Regions from separate parts of the Priestia sp. D3YE.R1 genome, predicted to be linked through region 1. Evidence: predicted binding sites of a transcription regulator. Region 1 holds the regulator's gene; each other region holds the start of a gene.

Region 1 (3,167 bases):
TGTGAAACGATTAAAATAGCTCCTTCATACCCTTGCAGAAACTGTTCCAGCCATGCTAAAGTTTCAATATCTAAGTGGTTGGTAGGCTCATCCAGAATAAGCAAATCAGGCTTTGTTAAAAGCAGTTTTGCAAGAGCCAGGCGCGTTTTTTGTCCACCGCTCAAGGAGGAAATAGGGGTGCTGTAGTCAAAGTTTGAAAAACGGAAACCGTGAAGAATAGATCGTGTATCCGCTTCATATTGATAGCCGCCTAAATCTTTAAACGTTACTTGAAGCTGATCGTACTCTTTGGTTAGTTTTTCGTATTGAACTGAATCATTAAAAATGTCTGGATCACCCATCTTCGTTTCAAGCGTACGTAATTCTTTTTCCATCTTCTTTAATGGAGCAAAGACAGTCATCATTTCTTCCCATATGGAGAGTGTTGACTCAAGAACTGTATCTTGTCCCATATAATCAATGGAAACACCCTTAGGTTTAATAATTTCTCCGCTGTCATAGGAAAGCTGCTCAGCAATAATTTTTAATAAAGTTGATTTACCAGCACCGTTTCGTCCCACTAAGGCAATGCGGTCTTTTGATTGTACTTCTAACTTTATATTCGATAAAATGGGTTCTGCCCCATAGTATTTTGTAATACCGTTCAATTGTAGAATAATCATTTTTTCACCTCTAGTAGTATATCCATAGTGTATTTTAACACATTTTTAACTACAAGTTCTTCCTACAAGCGTTTGTAATTTGTAGAGGGACAAGGACAAATGATGAAGCGAATGTTTTGATTCATGAAATAAAATGATTTTACCTGCACATTTTATACAGGATACTATGTTAAAATAAGAGATAAGTGCATCTCTGAACTTATATATGATGGATGTAAAAAACCCGTCATGACTACCAAACCGATCCTTTGAAGGGCTAATTGCTTCGTTCTAGCTATCGACTTTAAGTAGTGCTGGATAGACAAAAGCCGTCGAGGTTTGAAGCGGAGTATATATAAAACAAGAGAAAAGAGAGAGAATTGGAAGCGCTACCTCAAAGCGGTTGATGCTTTGTGAAAGGTAATGCAATATGACTTGAAAATGTTAGTAATGACATACATGAACTGAGGGGGTACAACGTGAACACTGAACAATTAAAAATACCACAAGCAACGGCTAAACGATTGCCGCTTTATTATCGTTTTTTGAAAAATTTGCATGCTTCTGGTAAACAGCGTGTGTCGTCAGCAGAGTTAAGTGAGGCAGTGAAAGTGGATTCTGCTACTATTCGTCGGGACTTTTCTTACTTTGGTGCATTAGGAAAAAAGGGATACGGCTACAATGTGAATTATTTACTTACATTTTTCCGTAAAACGTTAGACCAAGATGAAGTAACGAAAGTAGCACTGATTGGCGTAGGGAATCTAGGAACGGCCTTTTTAAATTATAATTTTATTAAAAATAATAACACTAAAATTGAGTGCGCTTTTGATGTGATAGAAGATAAAGTCGGTACGAAAGTAGGCGACGTGCCAGTCTATCACCTTGACCAATTGGAAGATTATATGAGTGATGACATCTCAGTAGCGATTTTAACCGTTCCAGCCACTGTTGCTCAGCAAATTACCGATCGTTTAGTGAGTTGCGGAATTAAAGGGATTTTAAACTTTACTCCTGCACGCTTAAACGTACCGGATGAGATTCGACTCCATCATATTGATCTTGCTGTAGAATTACAGTCGCTTGTCTACTTTTTGAAAAATTATCCTGTTGAATAAGGCGGACTGTGTTACGATTTCCTTAAGTCTAAATTAATAAGGAGAGTGGGAATATGGGGATTGGAGCAGGCAGTTGGATTATTATTGCGATTGTAGCACTGCTTATTTTTGGACCGAAACGGTTACCGGAGCTAGGAAGATCAGTGGGCCAAACGCTTAGAGAGTTTAAGCATGCCGCTAGCGGTGCATCAGAAGATCGTGAAAAAGATAAACAGCGTCAAGTAGATGACAAAGAGTAAAAGGGTGATCATAGTATGACCGAACAAGAAATGTCAATATATGATCATATAGGAGAGCTGCGAAAACGCATTTTAATTGTTTTATTTTTCTTTGTGATTGCCACAATTGGCGGCTTTTTTATAGCGGATAAGGTTATTGTCTATTTACAGCATGCTGATGAGGCAAAGAATTTAACGATGAATGCATTTCGGTTAACAGATCCAGTTAAGATTTATATGCAATTTGCTGTTATTATCGGCTGCGTACTTGCAGCTCCTGTTGCACTGTATCAACTCTGGGCATTTATTAGTCCTGGTTTATATGAAAAAGAGCGTAAGGTAACGCTTGGATATATTCCTGTTTCCATTTTTCTCTTTATCGGCGGTGTCTCTTTTTCTTATTTTGTGTTGTTTCCATTTGTCGTTGATTTTATGACGCGCGTTTCGGATGAGCTGAATGTAAACCAAGTGATTGGCATTAATGAATACTTTTCTTTTTTAATGCAGCTCACACTGCCTTTTGGCTTGTTGTTTCAGCTTCCTGTCGTCGTTATGTTTTTGACGCGTTTAGGAATTATAACGCCTATGTTTTTATCTCAAATTCGAAAATATGCCTATTTCGTACTGCTAGTTATTGCCGCACTTATTACACCACCGGAATTGCTCTCGCACATGATGGTGACAGTGCCGCTTTTAATTTTGTATGAAATCAGCATCATTATTTCCCGCATTTCGTATCGCAAAGTGTTAAAGGCAAGGGCAGAGCAAGAAAGAGAAGATGTTAGTATGTAAAAAAAACCACTGAAACAGTGGTTTTTTTATTTGGATGAATCATCTTGATTTTTATATTGCTGCTGCAATTTTTTAATTTTGTAGTGCAAGATAAAGATGCGAACCGCAAACCTGAAATCGAATGCGGCTACGAGTGCAAATAAGATTGTGGGGAAATTCCAGACGGTTTCCTGGGCATTTTGAATTGCCAAGTAGGTGAATAAAATCCCCATAATAATATAAATAAACCCTCGTGTTAAAGGGATATTCTTCATAAAAACATGCCTCCAAAAATGAACTGCATTTGTTCTGCTTGTTTTTGCATTTCTATAATTTTATCTGCAAAAATAGTTTGAGATAAAATAACGATTGTATTCATCAAAACATGAGCAATAATAGGTACAACAATTAGTCTCGTC
Region 2 (3,167 bases), on a different contig from region 1:
ATCCAAACCATAATAAAAAGGCACCAACTGATGCAAGCGGCAAATTGCTTGGAAGAGAAACGGAACTAATTCCATTCTTCGTAAATTTCCCTTTTCTTGGTCCAATCATTATTGCAGCTGCTAAAGCTGAAAAACCGCCTAAAGCATGAATAACTGCGGAACCAGCAAAATCAAGCATCCCTAACTTACTAATCCATCCGCCTCCCCAAATCCAGTGGCCCGCTACAGGATAAATAAATGTAGTCATTAAAATCGCATATAAAAGGTATGCACGGAAATTAATTCGTTCTGCTACTGCTCCAGAAACGATAGAAATGACCGCAATCACAAATGCACACTGAAACAACCAAAACGTTTCAAGCCCAATTGGAATGTCAAGGTGCGATAAATTACCTGATAGCGCAAAACCGCTTTTACCGACGATTCCACCTAAATCATCTCCGTACATTAATCCAAAACCAATTAAATAGAAACAAAGCGTTCCTATTGTAATATCAGCAAATACTTTCATAATAATATTCACGCTATTTTTATAGCGGACAAAACCTGCCTCTAGCAAGGCAAATCCGCCTTCCATTAACAAAATCATCGCCGCTGTTAAGACGACCCACGTTGTATTTATACCTAAACTTAGTTCATTAACACTCATATCCCCACGCCTCCACTGCTTTTTAATCGTTTTATTTCTTGTACAATAGCAGGCGAAAGCGTAATTTCACTTGTTTCTTCATTTTCCGCTTTTATTAATTCAAGAACTTCATGAAGTTCTCGCATTTGTGCTTTAAGGTGATCAATTTTTTTAAAGCGTTCCTTTACGTATACCATATACTCGACCGCTTGATGCTGACTTAAAGGACGCCCGGTAAAAAATTTACGAAACGGTGATAGTGATTGATACCAAGCTTCTTCAGCACGTTTCTTCTCTTCGTATTTACTAATTTTCGTTTTTATATCTTCTATTTCTTGTGCTTTAGCTTCTTTTAACTTCATTATAAATTCAATTAATTTTAATTGAGGCAATGTAATGACCACATTATGATAAAGTTCATCCACTATAACCATGTTATATCTCCTTACATAAGATGTTATATTCTGATTATATGTAGAACACTATAGTAAGTCAATGTAATTTTTTGAAAACTCTTTAAATAGTAAATGCGCCCTATCTTTTTAATACTTATAGAATATTAAGTTCGTATGTGTTGAAATATGACGTTATTTGTTTTATCGTAGGAAGAGGAATCATGTTAGTTCCCTATTTTAATTTTATTTACCTAGGCAATTATTCGCTTTATTTTTTATAAACTTTTATTAAACAAAGGGTTACGAGGTTCTTCACTTATTTTTTCAACGAAATGAGTTGATTTTATCTCGTATTAAAATTAAAATAGAATTATGTGCAAGATTTCACAACTTCACAATGTAGTTTGAAAGTCTAGCAGATAACTAGGAACTACATATGCAACAGTATCCAGCAAAGGAGGACTTTTCATGTCTCAATCAACTATTCAAAAATCAGCTGCAGAGGAAAATGCTGCTGTACAAACAGAAGCGGCAGTTAACAAAGGTCAAGCGGATGTGTTAGATCAATTGTTAAAGCCTGAAGTACAAGAAGCTCTTACTGTTCTTGTAGATAATTTACCAAAATTATCTGAAATGGTAACGGTGCTTACAAAAACTTACGACGTTGCGCAATCATTATTAACTGACGACGTATTAAAAGAAGATCTACTTGGTGGAGTAAAAGAATTTATCGAGCCAGTAGAAGGAACAGTAAAAGGTCTTGCAGCTACTGCAATCGAAGCAAACGATCGTGCAGAAGCAAATGCTTCTAATTCAATCGGTTTATTCGGTTTATTACGCATGCTTAAAGATCCACAAGCTCAAAAACTATTCCGCTTTGCACAAGCGTATTTAGACATTACAAACGAAAAACAAAAATAATTTTCATTAAAAAGTGTGGACGGAGGATCGACTATGTCAAAACATATTTTAATTTTAGGCGGCGGTTACGGTGGTTTATTAACTGCAATGACAGCTCGCCAACACCTAAGTGCGGATGAAGCAAAAATTACAGTAGTGAACCGTTTTGCTACTCACCAAATCATTACAGAATTACACCGTCTAGCTGTAGGCGGCGTTTCTGAACAAGCGGTAGCTTTACCACTTGATAAATTACTTAAAAACTACAACGTTGATTTAAAAATTGCAACGGTAAAAGAAATCTCACCAGATCAACGTGAAGTATCTCTTGAAGATGGTACAAAATTAAGCTACGACTACCTTGTTACAGCTTTAGGTAGTGAAACTGCTTACTTCGGTATCCCTGGTTTAGAAGAGCACAGCTTCGTTCTTAAATCAGTAAATGATGCAAACCGTTTACGTGCGCACGTAGAAGCTTGTATCGCTGAATACAGCAAAACAAAAAATAAAGCTGATGGTACAATCGTAGTTGGCGGTGGCGGATTAACAGGTATCGAACTTGTTGGTGAATACGCTGACTTAATGCCAAGCCTATGTCTAAGACACGGTGTTGATCCAAAAGAAATTTCTCTATACTGTGTAGAAGCAGCTCCTACAGTTCTTCCAGGCTTCCCTGCTGAATTAGTAGAGCGCGCTCAATCAAGCTTAACAAAACGTGGCGTTACATTTGTTACTGGTACACCTGTAACAAAAATGGATGCTACAACTGTTGAACTTAAAGACGGCAGCAAAATTGAAACAAAAACAATGGTATGGACTGGCGGAGTTCAAGGTAACTCTGTAGTTGCTAACTCAGGTATCGAAGTAAACCGCGGTCGTGCACTTGTAAATGAATTCTTACAATCTACATCTCATAAAGATGTATTCCTTGCTGGTGACTCAGCGGTTGTAATGGGTCCAGAAGGTCGCCCTTACCCACCTACTGCTCAATTAGCTTGGCAAATGGGTGAAGTTGTAGGCGTGAACTTAGCAGTAGCTATTCGCGGCGGAGCAATGGAATCATTCGTTCCTGTCTTCTCTGGTACACTAGGAAGTCTTGGACGCAAAGATGCAATTGGTACAATCGGCGGAAACAAAACGCAATTAAAAGGTTTACCAGCATCACTTATGAAAGAAGCAAGTAACGTTCGTTACTTATCTCATATCAAAGGATTATTTGCATTAGCTTATTAATCCTTCTTAAA
Region 3 (3,167 bases), on a different contig from region 1:
GGAAAAAGAGCCTTTGTTTTCATCAAATTTTTGATACGCTCTCCATAAACCAATTAACGCAATTTGATAATATTCGTCGTAGTCTTTGTAAATATGAAATTTTTTAATCATCGACACAATTAATGGATGAAAAGATGAAGCGATTTGATCAAACGAGCTTTTTTGCATGCAGCATTCCTTTTTCAAAAACGCGTTTTTGCTGTATTCCGCCGGTATCTCTACTGTACAAGAGAAAGATTACATGCGCGAATGAGCGTACATTATGTTTTCTTTTTAAGAAACGTGACGTAATTTCCCCGGAAACTTCACGTTTCGCTAGGAAATATGCGAAGTATACGTGTATTTGTAGAGATTTTACGTACGAAAGGCCCCCCATTCCAATTTCTACTAATCTATAATTACTCTTATATCAATCGATGTAGCAACTCTACCATCACCAAAGAGCGGTGATGGTAGAGTTGCTAGACCTAAGCGGCAGTCACCCTCCCTTGCGGGTTTGCGCCTGCCGCTTAGGTGAACCTTTTTGGGCAAATTCAGTGGAGTATTTTTGTGTTTGTCTCTTTGTTTATTCTATTGAATGTAAGTTGGGTGGGCAGAATATATTTGGTTTTTAAAAACGGGTAAAGGGGAGATTGAATGAAGGCGATGGTTGGGGTAAATGTGGCGGCGGCTGTTTTGTGCGGGGCGGTGATGTATGCGGGGACGCAGCACTGGCAAGAGCAAACGGAAGCGCAGGCAAGTGAAGTAAAAACTGCTGTTGTACATAAAGAAAAACAGTTTTCCGATGTATCTGCTTATACAAAAAATCTTCCAGACTTTATCACAAAACAAATCCAGTCATCTATCGCAAATAAAAAACCTCTAACTCTTGTGCTTGCCACATCCGCAAAGGAAGCAGAGTGGCCTCAGCAGTTAAAAAAAGAACTAGCAGCTACATATGGACGTGATGTATTTACGGTCAAAACACTTTCATACGGCAGCCAAACAACCGATGAGCTTTTATCCTCACATATTGCCGATCAAATTGATCAACTTCAGCCAAACATTATTCTGTTTGAAGCACCTCTTAAAAATGACTATCAGCACCTTACGCTAGATGAGACGCTTGAAAATACAGACAAGCTGATTCATCAGCTTAAAGACTTGAAGAAAACCCTTATGATTCAGCCGTCACAGCCATATATTTCACAAACTGAGTCCTACGAAGAAGGGGTAGAAGCGATCAGAGGAGTATCTGAAGCAAACTGGGTATATTATATGAATCACTCGCTCATTTGGCCGTTTCATTTAGGAGAGTATATAAATAAAGACAGCGGCAATTTAACGAAAAAAGGAAATGAGGTGTGGGGGGAATATGTTGTGAATTGGTTTACAGGAGAATAAAAAGATAAGCCCTCTTTCAAAAGAAAGAGGGCTTGTTTTTTACAATTTTGCTAGATTGTGACTTTTTCTCGTTTTATAGTAGTAATTTTTGGTATCTCTACACTTATAAAGTTTAAAGCCAAAAATCTCTAAAGGGGTCCAAACCTTTTTGATGTTTACGAGTGGCATTACAATTCTCCATTCTGTTCTTTATAAAAGTTCTATTGTTTCATTATAAAGAACTCAAGAGGGATAGTAAATACTATAAAGAACAGTTTATCTAAAAAATTCTTTATAAAGAATTTTTTGGGATTGTCATTTTTGACATATAAACATTTAGAATTGCTTGTTCTGCGATACAGGCGATAATCAATTTATATATTGATGAAAAGATAGATGATAAGATACTAACCCAAGTCTTTAGAACAAGACGATCAAACTATCGCTCATTTTTAATAGGAGTGATTTTTATCATAGCCCAAGCTGCATATTCTTGTTACATTAACGTTGTGAAAAACATCACAAAATAAAATGCAAAGGATGATCTAAATTAAAACGTAATTAGACCACTTATTTTTTTTCTTGCTGTTAAAGTAATGGAATCGCATACATACCGTAACTGTGTTAGATAATCTGACACATAAGTTGAACGATTCAGAAAATTCATATATCTTAAGTATATCTTTAAAGATGCATAGAAAATATATCTTTGAAACAAGCAGGTATAGACGCCAGGGGAGGAATGGAAGATGCAAAAAAAGAAACTCGTATTGATTGGAAATGGAATGGCTGGAGTTCGAGCGGTTGAAGAAGTATTGAAGGTTTCAAACGAAGCGTTTGAGATTACGATTTTCGGAAGCGAGCCGCATCCGAACTATAATCGTATTTTACTATCAAAAGTGCTGCAAGGAGATACGAATGTTGAAGACATTACGTTAAACGATTGGAACTGGTATCAAGAAAACAATATTACATTATATACGGGGGAAACGGTTACTAGTATCGATTCAGTAAAAAAAGAAGTAGCGACAAACAGCGGCAGAGTAGAATCATATGATGAATTAATTTTAGCAACGGGCTCTCTTCCTTTTATTCTTCCGATTCCAGGATCAGATAAAAAAGGAGTTACGGCTTTTCGAGATATAAAAGACACGGATGAAATGCTGCAGGCATCTCAGCAGTATAAAAAAGCAGCGGTTATTGGAGGCGGACTGCTTGGGCTAGAAGCGGCGCGGGGACTGTTAAATCTAGGGATGGACGTATCTGTCATTCATTTAGCTCCGTATTTAATGGAACGTCAGCTCGATCCAACAGCCGGCAAATTGCTTCAAAACGAATTAGAAAAACAAGGCATGAAGTTTTTGCTTGAAAAACAAACGGCGGAAATCGTCGGCAATGAACGAGTTGAAGGATTATCTTTTAAAGACGGTACGTTTTTAGAAGCTGATTTAGTCGTAATGGCGGTTGGAATTAAACCAAATGTTCAGCTTGCAAAAGAAGCGGGACTTAACGTAAATCGAGGAATTGTCGTGGATGATTATATGCAAACGGATATCCCAAACATCTACGCTGTCGGAGAATGTGCAGAGCATAGAGGAATGGTATACGGGCTAGTAGCACCTCTGTATGAACAAGGAAAAGCATTAGCCAAAGCGATTTGCGGGGCAGAAAAAGTGCCTTATGAAGGATCGGTTTTATCAACGCAGCTAAAAGTATCAGGTGTTGAAGTGTTTTCGGCAGGCGACTTCATGGAAGATGAAGAGAAAAAAGCGATCAAAGTGTTCGATGAACAAGACGGCATTTAT
Region 4 (3,167 bases), on a different contig from region 1:
AAATTGGGTATTACTTGAACAAAGCTTTATAAATTAATGGTCGCTACTCACTTTGTGAGATAAATAAACCATCGTTAACATTGTGAAAATGAAGGCCTGAATTGCGCCTACAAAAATACTGAATCCTTGCCATAAAAGCATTGGGATAGCAGCTCCAATTGTACCTAGGAAGCCTGTTGTTGCTAAACCAGCTAGCAAGCTTAACAAAATTTCCCCAGCATAAATATTACCGTAAAGACGAAGGCCAAGCGTTAACGTATTGGCAAACTCCTCGATAATCTTAAGCGGGAATAAAAATGCCATTGGCTTGAAGTAATCTTTCGTGTATGCAGAGAAACCTCGCATTTTAATACCATAATAATGTGATAGTACAACTACCATAACGGCTAACGTCAGCGTAATTGCTGGATCAGCGGTTGGCGATTTCCACCATAAGTTATGGTCAATCACGATGGCAAATGGAAGACCCAACATATTTGACACAAAAATGTACATAAGTAAAGTTACACCTAGCGTCAAAAAGCGGCCACCTGTTTTCCAATCCATATTGCTATTAACGAGTCCTTTAACAAAATCTAAGACCCATTCAATAAAGTTTTGTGCACCGCTTGGCTTCATAGCAAGAGTACGAGTACATAAAACTGCAATTAAGAATACAATAACAGAAGCTACGGTAACCATAAGCAAGTTACTTTGACTAAAAGTAAGGCCTAGAAACTCTATAGTTGGTGATTCATGACCCAACTGTGTTCACCTCTCTTTCTATCTTCTACGCATATTTTGAACAACTAAATCTATGATAATGACAACATAATACGTCATTAATCCCACAACTACACTAATAATATGAAAGGTTTTTGGATAAGAGATGGTAATCACAACTGCGAGAGCAGCTGTTGCAAATCTTACAACAGTCCCAATTGAACGAGGCTTTTTCCCCTCATCCAACGCCTGTCCAAACTGCTCAAACTTTCTTACTAAGTTCCACAAATTATACAAACTCAGGGCGGTTCCTAAAATTAAACCTGCAAAAACAGCCTTATAACTTGTAAATCCCCAGCCGAGAACGTATAATGCTAACAAATACAATATGTATGAACGAAGTCTTGGAAAAACGTGCTGCAAATCCTGCATGAATTATTAATCTCCTGAAAAAAAATGGTGGACTGTTCGCAGCATCATAAAAACACCTGCTGCTAGCCCTGAAAGAAGGCCTAAAATCAAAAATAGTGGTTCGGTGTCAAGCCATTGATCAGCCCATCTTCCAGAGAATAAGCCAATTAAGACTGAACCTGCTAACTGTGATAGAATGATTGACACTAATGCCATCGCTTGCAAAGGATGACGGTTGCGATCTTTCATAAACTCATACCCCTTTTGCAAAATTTTCTTTTTTCCGAATTCTCTATCGTTTTCATAGCTCAATATATGATAGGAAGGCAAAAAAAATTGCTAAAAAAGGTAAAAACAGCTAATAAAATGCGCAGAAATATCAACGGTTTTCACAGGTTGAAAACCTTATCATTTATATTCCCTGTAAGCATACAATAGCGTATATTTAATGTCAATGTGTTTAAGCTAAAAACTTCACAATCTCTTCTTATTGTTCACATTTCTGCCACACATAAAACCTCTTTAAATGAAAACATTTAAAGAGGTTCATTCAATCGTTATTGTACTGTGTACAACCTGCTCTTGTCTATGCTTTTTCACAAATGCAAATATTTGGTACACTCCCGGTACAAGCGATTCATCAATCGTTATTTTTCGCTTTCTCATGCCTCTTTCTACATCCACGTCAACATCTAAATACGATACAAACTGTAAAGACTGCTTATCAAAAAGAGCGACGCCTAACTGATCTGCTCCTTCAGGCAAAAACAGTTCATAGCTATACGTATTTTTCTCTTTTTCCGCTGCTACTTGCAATCCCATGACACGAGGATAATCTGGAATGCTAATCATGTACATATAAGGAAGCGAAAATGTTTCACGTGAATCATTTATTTCCAAATATCCGTCATATATACCTTTATTTTTAAAACGGGGCTGCACCGATAAAGTGACAGCTATCTCTTTTGTCTGATGGGGTAGCACCGTGACGGGTAATGGAACATCCCAGTTCACTCCTTCATCCCTTTTCGGAACGTTTAAACGGTACGTTTTTGCTTTATCAGACTGGTTATCAATTTTAAAAGATAAAACTTTCTTTGATGGACGCGTAAAAATACCAAAAGATAAAGAAGATGGATAAAATAAAGATTCTGCTGTGACGGCTTTTGCTATTTGAATTCTTCCCGCTCCTTGTTCATATACGCGATACGTTTGACCGTTTAGCTGCTGCATTACTTTACTGGTGTTCATCAATGAAGCTTTGACTTGTTCAGGAGACCATTTAGGGTGAGCTTGTAAAATCAGCGCACATGCTCCAGCTACATGGGGCGCAGCCATACTTGTGCCATGCATGCGTTCATACCCTCCAGGAACTGTACTATTAATGAAGTAACCTGGTGCGACGACGTCTGGTTTGATTCCCCAAGTAGTCGTTACAGGCCCTCTTGAACTGAAAGATGTGAGCAAGTCTTGCACCACTTGCTGGCCAGTGCGTAAGTACGGTTGTTGAGACTCTATATATTGACTAATGGTATCACCGCTTTTTTTACTTACCCATATCACTGGAATATTTACTGACTCTTTTAGTTTACCGATTATACTTCTTTCGGTCGGACTATATAAAATAACGGCTTTTGCTCCCGCCTGTTCAGCTTGTTTAATCTTTTTTTCAACCGCATTTCCCTCTGTTTTTAGCAAAATGACGTTACCTAACGCATGCTTTTGCTCTTTAGAGTATTGTTCATTTATTACACGCAGCGTTTGATTAAACGTCCATGGGCGCGACCCTTCTACCGGCGCCATCATAATTTTTTCTTTATTAAATCCGATTGTTAGAAATTGAACTGTTGTCGGGGAAACAGAAGCGCCAACCGAAATAGCTTTTCCCGCTGTACCTGGAGAACCCACGGTCCATAAACCTGGACCTGAATTGCCGCTAGATGTAACCGTTACAATTCCTTTTTCAACAGCTCGATCTAACGCTAAGCTTGTTGGTAAATCGGGGCCATTCACATCATTTCCTAATGATAAATTAATAATATCTACATCATCTT

What was found. Region 1 encodes Rex, which represses fermentation and respiration genes when NADH is low (regulators of the CRP and FNR family bind a similar motif). Its sites were predicted from a motif close to TTGTGAAATATTTCACAA; they were not measured.
Region 2: a site for Rex is predicted at 1,396-1,413, ahead of ACOZIR_RS11555 (DUF1641 domain-containing protein). Genes of this name have one in related genera too.
Region 3: a site for Rex is predicted at 1,870-1,887, ahead of nirB (nitrite reductase large subunit NirB). Genes of this name have one in related genera too.
Region 4: a site for Rex is predicted at 1,576-1,593, ahead of ACOZIR_RS22065 (AtpZ/AtpI family protein). Genes of this name have one in related genera too.

Annotation. Positions count from the first base shown of each region.
Region 1 covers NZ_JBLTHW010000017.1:4,868-8,034, forward strand. The annotation lists gene ACOZIR_RS28055 (ABC-F family ATP-binding cassette domain-containing protein) at 1-662, opposite strand, end outside; gene ACOZIR_RS28060 (redox-sensing transcriptional repressor Rex) at 1,121-1,759, shown strand; gene tatA (twin-arginine translocase TatA/TatE family subunit) at 1,813-1,998, shown strand; gene tatC (twin-arginine translocase subunit TatC) at 2,014-2,769, shown strand; gene ACOZIR_RS28075 (YdiK family protein) at 2,796-3,023, opposite strand; gene ACOZIR_RS28080 (CPBP family intramembrane glutamic endopeptidase) at 3,020-3,167, opposite strand, start outside.
Region 2 covers NZ_JBLTHW010000001.1:2,172,213-2,175,379, reverse strand. The annotation lists gene ACOZIR_RS11565 (ammonium transporter) at 1-649, opposite strand, end outside; gene ACOZIR_RS11560 (hypothetical protein) at 646-1,062, opposite strand; gene ACOZIR_RS11555 (DUF1641 domain-containing protein) at 1,492-1,944, shown strand; gene ACOZIR_RS11550 (NAD(P)/FAD-dependent oxidoreductase) at 1,978-3,156, shown strand.
Region 3 covers NZ_JBLTHW010000002.1:561,166-564,332, forward strand. The annotation lists gene ACOZIR_RS15030 (sigma-70 family RNA polymerase sigma factor) at 1-168, opposite strand, end outside; gene ACOZIR_RS15035 (SGNH/GDSL hydrolase family protein) at 637-1,383, shown strand; gene nirB (nitrite reductase large subunit NirB) at 2,112-3,167, shown strand, end outside.
Region 4 covers NZ_JBLTHW010000004.1:77,794-80,960, reverse strand. The annotation lists gene atpB (F0F1 ATP synthase subunit A) at 34-744, opposite strand; gene ACOZIR_RS22070 (ATP synthase subunit I) at 763-1,134, opposite strand; gene ACOZIR_RS22065 (AtpZ/AtpI family protein) at 1,141-1,362, opposite strand; gene ACOZIR_RS22060 (S8 family serine peptidase) at 1,660-3,167, opposite strand, start outside.